DNA from 4 places in the Synechocystis sp. FACHB-383 genome. Region 1 is predicted to be linked to each of the others. Evidence: predicted binding sites of a transcription regulator. Region 1 holds the regulator's gene; each other region holds the start of a gene.

The links. The regulator NtcA, encoded in region 1, controls nitrogen genes in cyanobacteria. The targets are predictions, from matches to a motif close to GTANCNNNNGNTAC.
Region 2: a site for NtcA is predicted at 1,849-1,862, ahead of H6G45_RS08040 (DUF4278 domain-containing protein). Genes of this name have one in related genera too.
Region 3: a site for NtcA is predicted at 2,283-2,296, ahead of H6G45_RS03365 (ammonium transporter). Genes of this name have one in related genera too.
Region 4: a site for NtcA is predicted at 2,918-2,931, ahead of urtA (urea ABC transporter substrate-binding protein). Genes of this name have one in related genera too.

The regions. Positions count from the first base shown of each region.
Region 1 is NZ_JACJTJ010000041.1:126,057-130,717, forward strand. Features, by position in the region: gene H6G45_RS12455 (alpha/beta hydrolase) at 1-851, opposite strand, end outside; gene H6G45_RS12460 (hypothetical protein) at 1,098-1,346, shown strand; gene ntcA (global nitrogen regulator NtcA) at 1,419-2,096, shown strand; gene H6G45_RS12470 (DUF3084 domain-containing protein) at 2,106-3,581, shown strand; gene H6G45_RS12475 (late competence development ComFB family protein) at 3,628-4,224, opposite strand; gene proS (proline--tRNA ligase) at 4,422-4,661, shown strand, end outside.
Region 2 is NZ_JACJTJ010000029.1:303,867-308,527, reverse strand. Features, by position in the region: gene eno (phosphopyruvate hydratase) at 1-950, opposite strand, end outside; gene H6G45_RS08045 (tetratricopeptide repeat protein) at 1,075-1,821, opposite strand; gene H6G45_RS08040 (DUF4278 domain-containing protein) at 1,946-2,395, shown strand; gene bchN (ferredoxin:protochlorophyllide reductase (ATP-dependent) subunit N) at 2,525-3,934, opposite strand; gene H6G45_RS08030 (hypothetical protein) at 3,970-4,425, opposite strand; gene H6G45_RS08025 (DUF4365 domain-containing protein) at 4,422-4,661, opposite strand, start outside.
Region 3 is NZ_JACJTJ010000014.1:92,241-96,901, forward strand. Features, by position in the region: gene H6G45_RS03350 (HD family phosphohydrolase) at 1-403, opposite strand, end outside; gene H6G45_RS03355 (hypothetical protein) at 449-1,456, opposite strand; gene H6G45_RS03360 (bifunctional 4-hydroxy-2-oxoglutarate aldolase/2-dehydro-3-deoxy-phosphogluconate aldolase) at 1,555-2,199, shown strand; gene H6G45_RS03365 (ammonium transporter) at 2,471-3,988, shown strand; gene H6G45_RS03370 (diguanylate cyclase) at 4,297-4,661, opposite strand, start outside.
Region 4 is NZ_JACJTJ010000050.1:29,408-34,068, forward strand. Features, by position in the region: gene radA (DNA repair protein RadA) at 1-1,206, opposite strand, end outside; gene urtA (urea ABC transporter substrate-binding protein) at 1,392-2,720, opposite strand; gene H6G45_RS15585 (DNA polymerase III subunit delta') at 3,024-3,986, opposite strand; gene H6G45_RS15590 (methyltransferase domain-containing protein) at 4,055-4,661, shown strand, end outside.

The DNA.
Region 1 (4,661 bases):
CTACCGGGGTGTTGGGGCAGAGCCACTACAAAACCATAGGAAGCCATTTTTTCGGCGGCAACATCGAAATCTTCAGGGCGAGAGGCTAAACCATGGGAAAAAACTAAAACTGGAGTTTTACCCGGTTTCCAGCGTTGGGGACGGTACACATCCACATAAAAACGACGGTTACGACCTTGGTCAGTTAACCACCAGGTTTCCTTGGGAGCCACACCGTAGGGGCCCATTTCAGTGGGGTCAGGCAAGACGCTAAAGTCAATCTCCCCTTCTGAAGCGGCTTCAATTTCCGAGAGGGCAATCATTTTCTGGATAAAGTGTTGGGACGCATTGACTAACAGTTGGGCTGCCCTGGCCCTCTGTTCTACGACTTCCCCTTGGAAATGAATGTCGGTGGGATACTTCCTAATAAAATTGATCAGGCTTAATCCCCCCTCGGGATCCTGAGCAGCCTGGACGATCGCCGCCCGAATGCCATATTTGGAGTTAGCTCCCCAAGGCGCATTGAGAATAAACGCGGCCCGAGCTAAGGAATCTTCCCCCAGACTAGTGTTAAAAAAGTTGCTGAGCACCACGGGGTCTACCTCTGCCCGGAGCCCCATAATTTCCCTTAACTTGGTCAGTTTTTCTTCGGAGGCTCCCACTAGGTTGAATAAAAAGCTGAGATTGGAGTCCACAGTGCCATCCTGCACAAATCGTTCCAGGGATTCCACCCGCACTGTCAACTTAATGGGCCCGTAGGTAAAAAAGATATTTTCTGCGGTTTTGCCCGGCAATTGGACGGCGATCGCCGTGAGAGTTCCCAAACAAATGGACTGCAACCAACGACGGAGGTTTGAGGGGAAGGTGACCATGGAAGTCATATTAGGGTTAATAAAGGGCGGGAACAACCAAGTTGCTGGACTGGAGCAATAGGCAAGAAACCTGAGCTAATTCTAGGCAATTTTTTTGCCATTGCCCCTAACGTAAAGTTATTTTTTTCTTCGTTACCTTTTGTTACCTAAAATTCAACAGAGGCAATCTAGACTGGACCTTTTGTCACCGTTGCTCCGTCCACGGAATGGGGGATAATCTAGACGAGATCATTAGGGACCCTGACCATGCAAAAAGCCGACGAATTTGCCATCCACCTGTTTTTGGCCAATGGCCATCGGGAAGAAGTCCGCTTCATGACCATTCAAGATTTTCAAAAATGGTACAGCAACGAAGTTGTGCCCAAGCACGACTCCCAGGAATTTATCAGTGTGCCGATCAAAAATATTCAAGGTGAGTACATGGTGGTGCGACCTTCGGCGATCGTTGCCATCCGGGTGGAACCAATTTTCTTTGGCAGTGTGGAGCGCATGTAATCCATTGTGTATAATCTTGATACAGAATGGGGTTTTGCACTTCCCTTGATGCCCCCATTACCGTGAACGTGCATGGATCAGTCCCTAACCCAAGATCGTCCCCTAGCGGCAGTGTTTCGACGCTTAGGCAGTGAGTTGATGCCCCCGGTGGTGGAAACTTTTGATAGGAGTAAAACAATTTTTTTTCCTGGGGATCCGGCGGAACGGGTTTATTTTTTGCTCAAGGGAGCGGTTAAGTTATCTCGGGTCTACGAAGCAGGGGAAGAGATCACCGTCGCTCTGCTGAGGGAGAACAGTGTTTTTGGGGTATTATCGTTAGTTACAGGGCAACGTTCTGACCGTTTTTATCACGCAGTGGCTTTTACTCCGGTGGAGTTGCTGTCTGCCCCCATTGAACAGGTGGAACAGGCTCTCAAGGAGCATCCCGACCTCTCATTGTTAATGTTGCAGGGCCTTTCTTCCCGCATCCTCCAGACGGAAATGATGATTGAAACCCTAGCCCACCGGGACATGGGTTCTCGTTTGGTTAGCTTTTTGTTGATCCTCTGTAGAGATTTTGGTGTACCTGCCCCGGACGGCATTCGCATTGACCTCAAGTTATCCCACCAGGCGATCGCCGAAGCCATTGGTTCCACCAGGGTAACGGTGACCAGGCTCTTGGGGGATTTGCGGGAAGGCAATATGATCTCCATCACGAAAAAGAAAATTACCGTGCATAATCCCGTTGCTCTCAGTCAACAGTTTACCTAGCCACCCCCTATGACCAGTGCCTATATTCTGGTTCTTTCTGTCCTGGTCCTGGGCGGGATCATTGCTGCGCTGGGGGATCATTTAGGCAGTAAGGTGGGGAAAGCTCGCCTACGCTTGTTTACACTACGACCCCGACAAACGGCAGTGGTGTTGACGGTAATTACTGGTACCCTAATTTCCGCTTCCACCCTAGGTATTTTGTTCACTTTTAGTAAATCCCTGCGGGAAGGGGTATTTCAACTGGATGATATTTTGGGTCAGTTGAGGGTGGCCAAAGCAGAATTGGAGCAGGCTAGCCAAGCCAAAGAGGAGATTGAATCAGAATTGAGTGCAGTACGTCAGGAGCAAAAGCTAGTACAAGAGCGGAGTCGAGAGTTAGACCGTAATTACACCAGGGCATTGCAACTGTTGCGTCGGGTATCCCAGCAATCCCGAAATTTGCGCCAGGAAGTGACTAATCTGTCGGCGGAAAGGGCGGAGTTAAATCAACAAAAGGACTCCCTATTGGCGGAAGCCACGGAGCTCCAGAGTCAAGTGAAGTTGCGAGACCAGGAATTGTCCAAACGCCAGGAACGCATTGCTCAACAGGAGAAAGTCCTTGCCCGCCAGCAGGAACAGGTGAAGTCTTTGGAGCAGAGGTTTGCTTCTTTGGAAGCCCAGCGCCAACAACTACAGGCGGAAATCAATCAACGGGACACCAAAATTGATCAACTCGACCAGGCGATCGCCGCTAAAGATAATGACATCCAGGTGCGGGAAGAAAAATTACAGGGGCTAGAAACGGAACTCAGTTTTCTGCAAAGGGAAGTGGAAGAACTAGAGCGTTATTACCAAGATTACCAAGAATTACGGGGGCAACAAATTGCCATTCTGCGAGGTCAGTTATTGGCCTTTGGTGGACTAAAGGTGGTAAGCACCGAAGCTGTCAGTGCTGCGGTGGATCAATTATTACGTCAGGCCAATCGCACCGCTCTGCAATTGGTCAAAACCCCCAATATGCCAGTGCCCGATGAACCCATTGTCCGGGTGACCACTGCCCAGGTGGATAGCATTAAAAACCAACTGCAACCAGGGCAGGAATATGTTATCCGGGTACTATCGGCGGGGAATTATGTGCAGGAAGAAAGGGAAATTCGCGTCTTTTTCGACGTGGTGCCTAACCGTCAAGTTTTCCGAGAATCTGAAACCATTGCCACCATTTCCCTCGAATCCTCTGACTTTAGCGAAGTTGATGTCCAAAAACGGATTGATTATCTCCTCGCTGCCGCCCAATTCCGAGCCCGTCGGGAAGGCATTCTGGGACCCATTCAGGTGGAAGATGGACGCATTAAAACCCTAATTGATTTTATTGAACAACTCCGTCGCCAATCTGATAATCCCCCCAATGAGGTGCGGGCGATCGCCGCTGAGAATACGTCGGTGGTGGGACCGCTAAAAATCAGGATTATTGCCTTGAGGGGCAATGAAATTGTCTTTGAAAACTGATGGGCAAACCTGGACACCATCCCCTTGAGATCAAGAGCCGGACTAGCTACCAGAGGGTATTTTTCGGGTCAATCTGACGGTCATCCATGGAGGGGGTTCTGATCGGTGGCGGTGGTGGCGGCGGAACCGCTCTTCGTTCAGTAACACCTAGCGGCGGCGGAGCTTGGGCGGTAGTTAACTTTAAAAAAGCTTGGCGTAGGAGGGGCAGACAATTGTCCCAGGTGACCTCTTTGTTCACCGGCTCCAACAGATGGTAACGCTTGAGTAACTCTTGAATTTGCCCTAGGGTGCTTTCCGCGCCCCGATAGTTCACTTCAATTTCCGAAACAATTGGTTCCGAATTACGCAGAGGATCCCTTTCTACTGCGGCGATCGCCCGACGAACAGCGGAAGTCAGCTCACTGCGATACTGGCGTCCCGCCACCCGCCTTTGTTCCTCCACTCCCTTAACACTGGAAGCATAGAGGGGAGGTAAACGATTGAGGGCATAGGTAGCTACCTCGGTTAGATTGAGATAATTTCTCAGATTTTTGGGGTAGAAACGCAGTTGCTTATCAATCTCCTCATAGACCAACGTTTCCATAACATTGACATGAACGCCGGGATTGATGGGGGCTGAGGACTCGGAGGCGAGAAAATCCATGGCAGAGAGTTGGGGAAAGTGACAACTAGACGAGAAAAAGTATCACAGAGGAGCGGGGGAAAATACAGGGCAAATACATTCCCGGATTCAAGTAGCACTCCGATTTTAGCTGAATTAAGGGATTCTCGGCGCAGTCATTCAACACAATTTAACTGGTGTGGGATAATGGGACACTGCGTCATTTACCTAGGCCCATTATGCGATTGTCCCAGATGCTCTTTGTCACCCTCAGAGATGATCCAGCGGATGCGGAAATCCCCAGTCATAAACTGCTGGTGCGGGCCGGGTTTATCCGTCGTTTGGGCAGTGGTTTGTACGCCTATTTACCCCTGATGTGGCGGGTGTTGGAAAAGGTGAAGCGCATTGTCCAGGAAGAAATGAATCGTACTGGAGCCCAGGAATGTCTACTGCCCCAGTTGCAACCGTCGGAATTGTGG
Region 2 (4,661 bases), on a different contig from region 1:
TCATCCCCCACCAATTGGGTTTTGGTGCCCAGGGAAGCGGTTAAACTTTTCCAACTTTCCCAATCGTCTTCGTGTAAACCATCTTCGATGGAGACAATGGGATATTGGCTCACTAGCTTAGCTTGGTAGTCGATGAATTCCTGGGGAGAATGGGAACCACCGTCGTATTCATACTGGCCATTTTTGAAAAATTCACTGGCGGCAATGTCCATGGCCAAGGCAATTTGACTGCCGGGTTTGTAACCAGCTTGTTCGATCGCCTCAATGAGAATATCCAACGCTTCCTGGTTAGATTTGAGGTTAGGAGCATAGCCCCCTTCATCCCCTACTCCGCCAGAGAGTAGTTTCCGTTCCTTCAACACTTTGCCCAACACGGCGAACACTTCTGCTCCCCAACGTAGAGCTTCTTTGAAGGTTTCTGCCCCCACTGGCATGATCATAAATTCTTGAAAATCAACGTTATTGTCGGCATGGGCCCCACCGTTAATCACGTTCATCATCGGCACCGGCAGCACGTTAGCCAAGGGGCCTCCTAAGTAGCGGTAGAGGGGAATGGCTAGTTCAGCGGCGGCGGCCTTAGCAGTGGCTAAGGAAACCCCCAAAATGGCATTGGCCCCCAATTCTTTTTTATTGTCCGTTCCATCCCGGTCAATCATGGCCTGATCCACCGCCATTTGATCGAAGGCATCCAGACCTTCCACCACCGGGGCAATTTTTTCCGTCACGTTCCGTACTGCTTTTTCCACCCCTTTCCCGTCATAGCGCTTGGGGTCTCCGTCCCGCAATTCATGAGCTTCAAAACTGCCTGTGGAAGCACCACTGGGCACCTGGGCAATGCCGTGGGCCCCACTTTCCAGCCGGACTTCCGCTTCGATGGTGGGGCGACCCCTGGAGTCTAAAATTTCCCGGGCGGCGATTTCTTCAATGGTGGCGGGGACTTTACTTAACATCGGTGTGTAATGCTCCAAACACAGTTGACAGCCATAATTATAGGGGTATCCCCTTCCCCTCTCCGGTATTTCTGCCCTGGATACTAAGGGAAAGTTGTGGCCCTGTGACCTACGCTGGCAAAAGTTATAGGCCCAACTCACTCATTTGATCCAGAGCTTCGAGGTAACCAAGGCGATCGCCACGGTTGAGGTAAGCCTGGGCAGAAAACAGCAGATCTTGACGGGAATTGTCTAGTTGTCCGGCTTGGAAGTGGGCCAAACCCCGGTTATAAATGGCGTTGATGTAGTCCGGCCTGAGCACCAGCACCCGGTTGTAGTCGGCGATCGCCTGGGCGTATTGTCCCAGTTGGAAATAACTATTGGCTCGGTTGTAGTAGGCCTTATAGCGGTTCGGATCGTAGGTGATGGCCTGGGTAAAATCCTGGATAGCTGTGTGGTGGTCCTGCTGTTGGCTATAGAGGTTACCCCGGTTGATGTAGGGGGGAATGTAATAACGGTCTAGGGCAATACTGCGGCCATAGTCGCCGATCGCCTGGTCCACATTGCCGAGCCTCTCCCAAGCCAGACCACGGTTATAGTGAGTTTCCGGCGAGTCTGGACTCAGCTTGAGTACGGCCGAAAATAACTGCACTGCTTCAGCGTAATTGCCCGCTTCCCCAGCCTTGACCCCCCTGGCAAAAATGGCCTCCGGTGTCATAGCCGATTCCAGCACCACTACTTCCTGGGTTGCTCCGGTCTGACCTAGGGCCATATTCATCCCCACGGCGATCGCCAGAGCCAAAGGAATATTGACCAATGCGCCAGCCAAGGACGACAGAAAACTTCTTCCGCTTAAACCAGGGCAAAAGTAATTGCTTAAATCAGCTTTCATTGGGGACTAGCGAGATTATGCTAGAAGGTATTACAACATACACAGCCGGTAAATGAATAAAGGGAAAATGAACCGGAAACTGTGCCGAAGATATCAAAGATAGCAAAAGTGATCAAGCAAAGCTATGGAATTTACTTTTTTACTGCCACTAACTATTGGCTTAATGGTTGGATATAAAGCCTGGGGCTCCCGCCATGATATTGCCCATCTAGCAGTGATTTTTGCCGTTGCCAACCTACTGGCAAGTTTACTCTTAGCGCCCTGGGAAGTCAAAGTTGTTTTGCTAATACTAACGGCTATAGTCGTTGGCCCTTTATGGCAAAGCTTTGAGAACAAAAATACTCTTGCAAATACTCAAACTATTGACAGTAAAGAGACAGAGCTTCATTATCGTGGCATTAGCTACGAATCTTCAAAATCAGCAGCTCCCATCGAAAAAACTGAGAAAATCAGTAAATGTTACCGGGGCATCGACTATGAATCTTCTGAAACATGTACTCCCCAAAATAATGAGGTAAAGGGAAAAGTAATTAAATATCGCGGCGTTGATATAGGAACTAAAAAACAAGACTAATCACCTTTTTGAGCAATAGCTACAATCGTTGAAAAAAGAAACCCATTGCCCCTGGCGATCGCCGTTCGACCTACCGAGACAATGGGGTTATTTGTTTGTAAAACAGTTCAGCCTAAAGGCGATCGGAATCTAAACCTGAGCAGGCACATCTTTGGCAATTAACTTATCCCAGCCCAATTCCCCTAGTTGGGAGTTACGCCGCAGGGGACGGGTAGCTAATTCCAAAATATCCCGAGCATTGGTAAAGCCATGGATTTGGGCAAAGGTAAATTCCACCGACCATTTAGTATTGATTCCCTGGGCTTCCAAAGGATTAGCATGGGCCATGCCGGTGATCACTAAATCTGGTTGCAGGGCTTTAATCCGTTGAATTTGATTGTAGTTATCCGGTTTTTCCACAATATTTGGCAAGGGAACCCCCATGTCAGCACAGGTTTTTTCCAGTAGAGCTAATTCCGCCGCTTGATAACGTTTATCCATATAGGGAATGCCAATTTCAGGGCAGGTCATGCCACAACGAATCAGGAAACGGGCCAGGGAAACTTCCAGCAGATTGTCCCCCATAAAGAATACTGATTTTCCCCGAATTAACTTAATGTAATCCTCCAAACTTTCCCAAATTTGAGCTTCCCGTTCCTCCAGTCCTTGGGGTTCAATGCCCAACACAGAGCAAATTTTTTCAATCCAGGCCCTGGTACCATCGGGACCAATGGGAAATGGAGCGCCAATTAATTTACATTTACGCCGACGCATCAATGTGGTGGCGGTACGACTGAGGAAAGGATTAACCCCGGCCACATAGTAACCTTCGTCAATTACAGGTAATTCCGTATAACGTTTGGCGGGTAACCAACCAGATACTTTAACTCCCTGTTTTTTTAACTCTAACGTTAAATTAGTCACCACCGGATCGGGCAGGGAACCAAACAAAACTAACGGCTGATGATCCACATATTCCGACTCAACTTTTTCCGCATCAGCTTTGCGACCAAAGGTTAACAACTTTTGAATAGCATTACGTTCTTCCTTGTCTTCCCCTTGCACTTGAGCAGAGGTGGGACATTTGTGGGCCATGGAAGCCAGCACTGTATCTTCCCCTTGGGTAAAAGCATAATCCAAGCCATTGGCCCGGGCCGTAACGATGGGGATGCCAATTTCTGCTTCCAGTTGGGGAGCCAAACCTTCGAGATCCATTTTGATAATTTCGGTGGTGCAGGTGCCAATCCAGACAATCACACTGGGGTTACGATCCCGCTTAATTTGCAAACAAAGTCTTTTAAGTTCTTCATAATCTTTTAACTGGGCAGAAATATCCCCTTCTTCCAACTCTGCCATGGCATAGCGGGGTTCGGCAAAAATCATTACCCCCATGGCATTTTGTAGAAAATATCCACAGGTTTTAGTACCGATGACAAGGAAAAAGCTATCTTCAATTTTTTGATAGAGCCAAGATACACAACTGATGGGACAAAAGGTGTGGTAATTGCCGGTTTCACAATCAAAATTTAAAGCGGAAGGGGCTTGTTGGGCAACGGTCATAATTAGGTTCTCCTAAGATAGTTTGATTAATAAAATTAGTTGATGGCTAAAATTTCTTGTTTCAATTTTTGAATTTCCTCGGTTGTGCCATGACGTAAAGGAATTAAGATTGATTGATCTAATTCATCTGAGTTTGCAATCGCCAACTCTTCCGATTGAGTAACTTCTTGGACCCAATTAAAAAAGTAATGATTTTGTTTGACATCAATGACGAGCATCAAGACGGGAATGTTAGCATTCTTGAGCCTGTTCAATTCTGATACTTTGACTGGATAGACTCCCTTAATTTCCTCCTCCGTTGGCTTAACCGTCATGGCGATCGTTACGGGACTACCATCGGATTTTAAATAAAGAATCATATAATCGAAGAAGTGCTCAGGGTGATCGCCTGTGTAGACTAAATCATTAGGATCAAGCTCAAATAAAAACTGCTTAGCTAGCAATTCACCTCTTTTAGTAACATACCAGGGAACTTCGGTAGTAGTAGTCATAAAAAATAAGAATTAGAAGGTTTATAAGGTGTATTTCTCCAAAAATCACAAACTTCTTGGTGAAGAATCCTTAAATTAGTTGGAGTTAATTCATATTTTAGCGGAATTCTATAGATACCCTGGGAAAGTTTGGTATGAACGGAAAGAATGAAAGCCCTTTGAGTTGGTTCATGAACACCGACAATATAGGTCGGGGCCGACATTTTAAAGAGCTCTTCACATTGTTCTTTGCTGGT
Region 3 (4,661 bases), on a different contig from region 1:
GATATTGGCTTCTTTGTTGCTTCAGTTGGGCGGTTAGCTCATTGTCCCGTTGTAGGCGGGGAATGGTGCCAGCCCGCACTTCTTTCCGCTTTTCCTCTGTGGTTCTTTCGTCCACAAAACTGCCATCTTCCGGAGCATAGATGGTGTAGGGGGATTCGGTCCCAACGCTGAGTTGGGGTTGGTTATAAAAACGGTAGCCCACTACCCCCGTGAGGGAAACCACAGTAATACCCAACATGACTGGTGGGTGGGCAATGCGGACAAACCTAGAGCGGTGGATTTTTTGCCAAATGGTTTCGTCCTGGGACGGGGGCACCGTTGTCCTGGGGGAGGGGGGGCTGGGCGAAGTGGACTTTTTTAGTTGGGAAACCACTGCTTGGCGGAGGGCAAAGATTGCTTTCATAGCACCAATGGGTGGGCAACAGCTGGAAAATGTTGGGCTATCCAGTTAGTTGCCGTGGGTGGGGAGGATTTGTCCATATTCCTGTTGAGAGACTAATTTTAGACTAGATCGACGTTGCATTCCCAACGGGGGGGCCACGGCCAAGGGAAGGTGTTCCTGGCCGGAACCAATGCAAAGCTGACCGGACCATCTTTGCCAAAGCCGTTGCCCCAAGGGCAAAAAGTTGGCGCGCACTGCGGAGCGATGGTCTGTTGTTAAGGCTTGTTGGCTAATCTCCATACCATTATAAGCTCCCACTAGGGCGAGGGTTAAGGGGGGTAAAATTCCCGGGTCAGGATTCAGGTCGGGGTCATTCGCTTGATTTTCGTTGGGAAGTGAGTCGACGATCGCCTTGGGGGGAGGCTGGTCCACGCTCTGTAATTGGCGAATAATCAACCGGGGTTGGGTGGGATTTTTACCCCAGAGATAAATGGCGGTGCCCACTACATCGACCCAGGGGTCTGGGCTTTGGCCCATGGTTCGGCGGGGGGCATGATTTTGCAAATATTCGGCGATCGCCGTTAGATGGTTAAGGAGCATGGGAGAGAATGTTGGGGCTGGGCCAATGGGCCACCATTTCTCCGGTTGCTTCAGCAGGACGGGCAACTGGGGGACAGTAAATCTCTCCGACAGGATGAGGGTCAATAACCTTTGCCACAGTAATAGGGCTGGCTGGGCCTGGGCACCACCAACCCATTCAGGGCAATGATTCTGACAAAGATGGCACCAGTGGGATAAATCCTGCCTAAAGCCCAAGGGATTTTCGTGGTGGTAGAGGGCTAAAACAATTAACCAATTTATCAACTGGGGCGGGGTAAAAGTCGGCTGGCGGGATAAAGCATTTTGCCAAAATGTTTGCGGTAAACAGGTTTGATAGGGGGAGGCCAATAAATTTCCCCAGGGTTCTTCCCATGGAGGCAAACTGTCTAGGCTTGGTTGACATTGCTTTTGGTCTTTTCCCCCCAGGGCCAGGAGTAAACAAGCTTGGAAACGGGAAAGGGGAGAAAGGGCCATGGTGGAGCGGTAATCTAAAACAGTATTAAGTATGGGAAATTTGTAGTTTGTCCATCGTTGATGATTTTGCCCACCCCCAAGGGGCCGCCATCGCTGCTCTGCGATCGCCATGGTTAAAAACGTTGCGAAAGCACCGGGCGATCGCCGTTATTCGTACAGATTCCCTCGACCTTAGTGTGCAATTGGCCAAGGTGGCCATCGAAGCAGGCATGGGGTTAGTGGAAATTACTTGGAACAGTGACCGGCCAGGGGACACCATTGCCCATCTGCGCTATCAATTCCCCCATTGTGCCATTGGTACAGGGACAGTGCTCTGCCGACAGGATTTGCTCCAGGCCATTGCCAGCGGGGCCCAATTTTGTTTTACTCCCCACAGTGAGCCGGAGTTAATTACCAGCGCTGTGGCCCATGGCATACCGATTATTCCCGGTGCCTTTTCCCCCACAGAGATTGTGCAAGCCTGGCAGAAGGGCGCCACCGCCGTCAAAGTTTTCCCCATTAAAACCTTGGGGGGAGTGGACTATATTCAAGCCCTCCAGGGGCCCCTCGGACAAATTCCCCTTATTCCCACCGGAGGGGTAACCTTGGAAAATGCCCAGGCTTTCCTGGCCGCCGGGGCGATCGCCGTTGGTCTATCCGGCCAGCTATTCCCGCCCCATTTAGTGGCAACCAAAGCCTGGACAGAAATTGGCGATCGAATCCGCACCTTGCTGAAGCAAATCCAGACCGCAAAGGCTTGTTAGTACAAAAAAACGATTGGACCCATGGCAAAAAGCCGGTCAGTCGGCAAAGTCCGCAGGTTTACACCGAATTTTCCATTTGAAAAGTAGTAAATCATACAGAAAACAATCATGTAAAAATTGAATACTCTAATGGTTTGATGTCCGAAAAAGTCTAGTTTCTTCTATTCTTCGACCAAATCTATGGCAAGGCACTATCACAGAGCTGGCTTAATAATTTGGGAGAAATGAGTGGCGGAGGACTTTCGTAGAACAATGTAGATTAAAGTACAAAATGTCTAATTCGATATTGTCTAAACTAAATGTGGGTGAGAGGAGTCCTGTTAATCGGACACATTCCTCGCGTATAGGGGCAGAAAAATCCTCTCTTTTTCGCTTTGTACGCCGTAAAATAAATTCCCCCTGGTTGGCCTGTGTTCCCTTAACGGCGCTGATTGTGGCGATCTGGAATGCTGCGGCGATCGCCCAAGATGTGGAGGTACTCGACATCACGGTGGTCAACGAGAGTGTAGCCACCCTCCAGGGAACCCTTAATGCCATCTGGATCTTGATAGCAGCCATTCTGGTCATTTTCATGAATGCCGGCTTCGGTATGCTAGAAACTGGCCTTTGCCGCCAGAAAAATGCCGTTAACATCCTGACTAAAAACCTGATTGTTTTTGCCTTGGCAACCATTGCTTACTGGGCGATCGGCTTTTCCTTGATGTTCGGCAGCAGTGGCAATCCCTTCTTTGGCTTCGGCGGATTTTTCCTAGCTGGTGACCACTCCAACTATGGATTAAGCCCCTTTCCCGAGGGCTTACCTGTGGCGGTGTTTTTCCTCTTCCAGGTTGCGTTCTCCGCCACCGCCGCCACCATTGTTTCCGGTGCTGTTGCTGAGCGGATTAAATTCAACGAATTTTTAATCTTCAGCGTTCTCTTAGTGGGTATTGCCTATCCCATTACCGGCCACTGGGTTTGGGATGCGGGCGGCTGGCTCTACACCATGGGTTTCATTGACTTTGCTGGTTCTACAGTGGTCCACTCCGTCGGAGGTTGGGCCGCCTTAGCTGGGGCATTCTTACTTGGGCCTCGTTTGGGTAAATTCGTCGATGGCCGCCCCGGTGCTATCCCCGGCCATAACATGGGTTTTGCCATGCTCGGTTGCTTAATTCTCTGGATCGGCTGGTTTGGTTTTAACCCTGGTTCCCAGTTAGCGGCGGATCAAGCCTGTGCTTACATTGCCGTCACCACTAACTTGGCTGCTTCTGCTGGTGGTATCACTGCCACGTTTACTTCCTGGCTCAAAGACGGTAAGCCCGATTTGACCATGGTAATCAACGGTGTTCTTGCTGGTCTGGTAGGCATTACCGCAGGCTGTGCCGGAGTATCCTACTGGAGTTCCGTAATCATTGGGGGCATTGCTGGCATCATTGTTGTCTATTCCGTTGCTTTCTTCGACAAAATCAAGATCGATGACCCGGTAGGTGCCCTTTCCGTTCACTTAGTTAATGGTATCTGGGGAACCCTAGCGGTAGGCTTATTTAACATGGAGAAAGGTTTGTTCTACGGCGGTGGCATTAACCAGTTAATCATCCAGATTATCGGTATTGCCACCATCGGAGCTTTCACTTCTATCTTCAGCTTTGCCGTATGGATTATTCTCAAACAAACCATGGGTATCCGGGTATCCGGCGAAGAAGAAATGATTGGTTTGGACATCGGCGAACATGGCATGGAGGCCTACACTGGCTTCGTTAAAGAAACCGACTCCTTTGGGGGAGCTGTTTCTAGTGCCGCTGTGTCTGAATAGCTCACTCTGGGTGGAAGGATAAATTTTATCCCTTCACCTACCGAAGACAAATTAATTTTCATCAAACTGGCAAAAAATAATAACTATCTCCAAGGGGGTCGGGTTCCAACCGCTCCCCTTTTGCTTTTGCTATTTGTTGGAAGAAATGGATAGTTAGTGGAAAAATTTCACCATCCAAAGAATGCCAAATTACCGAAAATCGCGGTAAAGCCCCTAGCTTTAGCTATGGGGAGATAAGGCGAGTGAGCATAGCGAAGAAATCCTGCGCCCCAACAAAAAGTCTAAATGCGCCTGCTGAAAACCCAAAATCAAATCCCTTCCCCTTCTTCTAAGGATAAATTTTTTATTGGTGACGGGTGGGATTTGCCATTAGCTGAAGGTTGGGTATCATCAAAAACCACAAACAAATTACCGTTTCGTTTGGCTTCATACATGGCAGTATCGGCATAATCGATTAAACGTTCATAATCAAACTGGTCGTAATTGCTGATCACAACACCGATACTAGTGCTAACAAGCAATTGAATCCCCTCCACCGTTAACGGACGGGAGAATAATCGATGAATGCGATCTGCACATTTTTTCGCATCATCGCCTGACTGGGTTGACTTCAAAACGATTATAAATTCATCTCCACTCAGTCGAGCAACCTGGTCACCTTCTCGCACACACT
Region 4 (4,661 bases), on a different contig from region 1:
GATCGCCATGGCCAAATCCACCGCCGGCTCTTCCACCTCCAGACCCCCCGCCACGGATAGGTAAGCATCTAATTTAGAAAGGGGTACCCCCAGACGTTTTTCCAGTACGGCAAGAACTTGCAAAAGGCGATTGTAATCCACCCCTGTAGTTGATCTCCGGGGGGAAGCATAACTGGTGGGACTAACCAAGGCCTGTAACTCCACCACCAGGGGTCTAGTTCCTTCACAGGCCACCGTAATGGCAGTGCCGGACATAAATTCTTCCCGACTGCCCAAAAACAATTGGGACGGATTGAGCACTTCCTGCAGTCCCGACTGCACCATTTCAAAAATGCCAATTTCTTGGGTCGCACCAAAACGATTTTTAACAGATCTGAGTAAACGATGGGACGCAAACCGATCGCCCTGGAAATATAACACCGTGTCCACCAAATGCTCCAGCACCTTCGGCCCGGCGATCGCCCCTTCCTTTGTGACATGGCCGACAATAAATAAACTAATGTGATCCCGTTTGGCCAATTGCATTAACAGACCTGTACATTCCCGGACCTGGGAAACGGAACCAGGGGCTGAACTAAGGGCTGGAAAATATAAATTTTGAATACTGTCAATAATGGCCACCTGGGGTTGCAGGGCTTCCAACTCCCGCAAAATATCCTCCAAATTAGTTTCTGGCAAAACAAATAAATTGCCGTCATGGGGGAGGTTTGCCTCTGCCATTGTGCCGTCACTAGCGTTGACAGTTTGGGTAATACCTAAACGGGTGGCCCGGAGCTTGATTTGTTGTCCCGATTCTTCCGCTGAAACGTATAAAATCCTGGGTAAACGGGTGGCTAACTGGAAAGCCACTTGCAGTAACAAAGTCGATTTACCAATGCCCGGATCTCCCCCAATTAAAATTAATGCCCCAGGCACAATGCCTCCCCCCAAAACCCGGTCTAACTCCCCATAGCCAGAGGGAAAACGCCCTTGATTTTCCTGGTGAATTTGAGAAAACGTTAAAGCCGCCTGGGGTTGCCCAGTTTTTACCCTGGCAGAACCGGATTTTTGCGCCCCTAAACTGCGGCGATTGGTACCGCTAGAAACGGCATTGACCACCTCTTCCTGGAGAGTGCCGTACTCATGGCATTTAGGACAACGGCCAAACCATTGGGCATGGTCGGCTCCACAGGCAGAGCAAACAAACTTTGTCCGGGCTTTAGCCATGGGTGCCAAGGAGAATAAACGTAGGGCCTATCTTGACCTAATCACCCTCAATGGAGCAAGAAAAAGCCACTGACCCATTCAAATCCCGTCAGGGGGAAATCAATGTAGCCAATGGCCCTAATAACTCAAACCATCAAACAGTGAGCAGTGTTATAGCTATTTACTCGGTTGAAAAAGATGCCACCTTAGCTGGCTTTGAACTTACCGGGGTTTTCCACATCGGTGCGGGTCCAATCACAGGTGAAACCCTTGGTTTCCGGTACGAACTGGTTCCAGGGGATGGGATCAACGGGGCCTTCACTAGACCAAACAATGGTGAACTGACCTTCGTCATTGACTTCCCCAATGCGGACAGTTTTGGAAATGTGGTGGTTGGGTTGCATGGTCACCATGCCTTCTGGGGCATCAAAGGTTTGACCGATCGCCGCCGCCCGGACTTTTTCTAGCCCTTCGGGGGTTTCCCCTACATCACCCGCCGCTTCCACCGCTGCTTTCCAGAGGTAAACGGAAATATAGGCCGCTTCCATAGGGTCATTGGTCACCCGGTCTTCGCCATACTTGGCTTTAAAGGCCGCTACAAACTTCTGGTTTGCGGGGGTATCCACGCTTTGGAAATAGTTCCAAGAAGCATACTGACCGAGCAGATACTCCTTACCGATTTGCCGTACTTCCTCTTCCGCCACACTCACGGACATAACCGGATATTTGTCGGGGGTCAAACCAGCGGCTTGGATCTGTTTGAAGAAGGCAACGTTACTGTCCCCATTGAGGGTGTTGAAAATTACGCCACCATCGGGCAGGGCTTCCCGAATTTTGGTGATGATGGGGGTAACTTCGGTGTTGCCTAGGGGCAGGTAATCTTCCCCTAGGGTTTCGCCACCTTTGGCCTTTAACTGCTCTTTAATGATGGTGTTGGCAGTGCGGGGGAAAACGTAATCGGAACCCACCAGGAAGAATTTATTCCCCTTGTTTTCCAACAGCCAATCCACTGCCGGTTCAATTTGTTGGTTGGGGGCAGCACCGGTGTAGAAAATGTTTTTCGAACATTCCTGACCTTCGTACTGTACCGGATACCAAAGCATGTGGTTTTTAGCTTCAAATACGGGCAGTACCGCTTTACGGCTAGCAGAAGTCCAACAACCAAAGACGTTAACTACCTTGTCTTGGTCAATCAACTTCGCTGCTTTTTCCGCAAAGGTGGGCCAATCGGAAGCACCATCTTCTTTGATGGCTTCAATGGGCCTACCCAAAACTCCACCGGCCGCATTAATTTCCTCGATCGCCAGTTCCGCCGCTTCCACTACGGTGGTTTCACTGATGGCCATGGTGCCACTGAGGGAGTGGAGTAAACCAACTTTGACTGGTTCCCCGGTGGGGGCCGTTCCTTCGGTGGGGGTGCCGGTGGGTTCAGTGGTCGGTTCTGTCCCACCACCACAGGCTTTGAGCAATAGACTGGCGCCTAGGGTTGCTGATCCATACAGCAAAAATTTACGTCTTCCAAAAGGGTTAGTCATACGCGAAAAATTATTACCTCGTAAGGATTCTAAATATGCTTGTTGGCTGGTGGAGAGGAGTTAATTGGGCGGAAACAGTGCTCTTAAAAAGTTTTTATCCGCAGTTTATTTAGGTCAACAAGGGAAGGTATTTCCGAGAGTAGGTTCGCCGGAAACAAATAAGACCCCATACTACGAGCAGGTTAAGAAACAATTATGTAGCATAGGATACAGTCTTTCCCGGACTAAACGTATTTTTGGCCCGTTTTGCTCCCATTGTCAGGGAGGTTTGGCATTGGAACCGTTCAAAGGGAACAATCTTGATTATTGGCGATGATCGCCGGAAGATGGCAGACGATGGAGGGCCAGAAAAGTCGCTTCCCACACGAGGCGGGGTTGGACGTAGGCGGCCAGATACCGACGGGCTTTCTCCAAAATTTCTAGCCATTGCCGTTGGCCGTAGCTCTGCCAGTAATGGTATTGCAGATAGTCCACCAACCAAAGTTGGGCACCATTGTCGAGGTTACTGTCCACCAGTTTGGCTAAATCAAAGGCGGCCAGGGGATCGGCGGGGGGCTGAATTAACTTTTGCCGCAGTTCAGTGGGGATACTCTGCATCTGTTCCCAAGCTTCAAACAGAATGCCAGGACTGCCCTGGGCGATCGCCAACAGTTCAGGGTGATTAAGGATTTCCTGACGGCCTAGCCTTTGCAAAATTTTGGCCATGTCATCTTCCCCCAAACGATAAAAAGGAATGCGCTGGCAACGGGAAACAATGGTGGGTAGGAGGACATCGACGCTGGGGGCCAGCAGGATCAAAGTGGCCCGCCCCGGCTCCTCCAAGGTTTTTAGTAAAGCATTGGCCGCCCCTTCATTCATGGCTTGGGCTTCCTCAATCAGGATGACGGCTCTGTCCGCTTCCAAAGGGGGACGGCTGAGGAAACGGTTAATTTCTCGAATTTGTTCGACCCTGATCAGGGGAGCAGCCCGTCGTTTGAGCCCAGCTTGCTCGGCTTCGGGGGCGGTTAATAGTTTGCCCTGATGTTGAAAAGTTGGCTCTATTTTCAGGAGGTCAGGGTGATTGCCGGCAAAAAAACGTTCCTGGCGATTGGGTTGAGCTTCCCATCCCATTAATAAGGTTTCCCCAAAAGCCTTAGCAGCCAAACTTTTGCCTACCCCATTGGGCCCCACCAACAAATAGGCCGGGGCAATGCGCTCCTGGGCGATCGCCTGGTGTAGTAAGGCAATGGCTTGGTCTTGGCCAAGGATGGATTGGAAGCGATTCATGGCCCTGCCCAACTTTGTTAACCTAAACAAGATTAATACTTAACTTTCCCTGCTGTTTTAACTATTCCATGCCCGAGTCTTTGCTTCTGCCCGCTGGCCTCTTTTCCCTCTCCCTGGCGATCGCCGCCGGATTATATTTATTCACCGCCCGGGGCTATCAATCATCCGATTCCGTGGCTAACGCCTATGACCAATGGACGGAGGACGGCATTTTGGAATATTACTGGGGCGACCATATCCACCTCGGCCATTATGACGATCCCCCAGTAGCCAAGGATTTTATCCAGTCAAAAATTGATTTTGTCCACGCCATGGCTAAGTGGGGAGGACTAGATACATTACCCCCTGGAACTACCGTGTTGGATGTGGGTTGTGGCATTGGCGGCAGCAGTCGTATTCTCGCCAAAAATTATGGTTTTAACGTTACGGGCATCACCATTAGCCCCCAACAGGTTAAGCGAGCCACAGAATTAACCCCTGCAGGCCTGTCAGCCAAGTTTGCGGTGGACGATGCCATGGCCTTATCTTTCCCCGACGCTAGCTTTGACGTGGTGTGGTCAGTGGAAGCGGGGCCCCACATGCCTGATAAAGCCATCTTTGCGAAGGAATTACTGCGGGTACTCAAGCCAGGGGGCATTTTAGTAGTAGCGGACTGGAACCAGCGGGACGATCGCC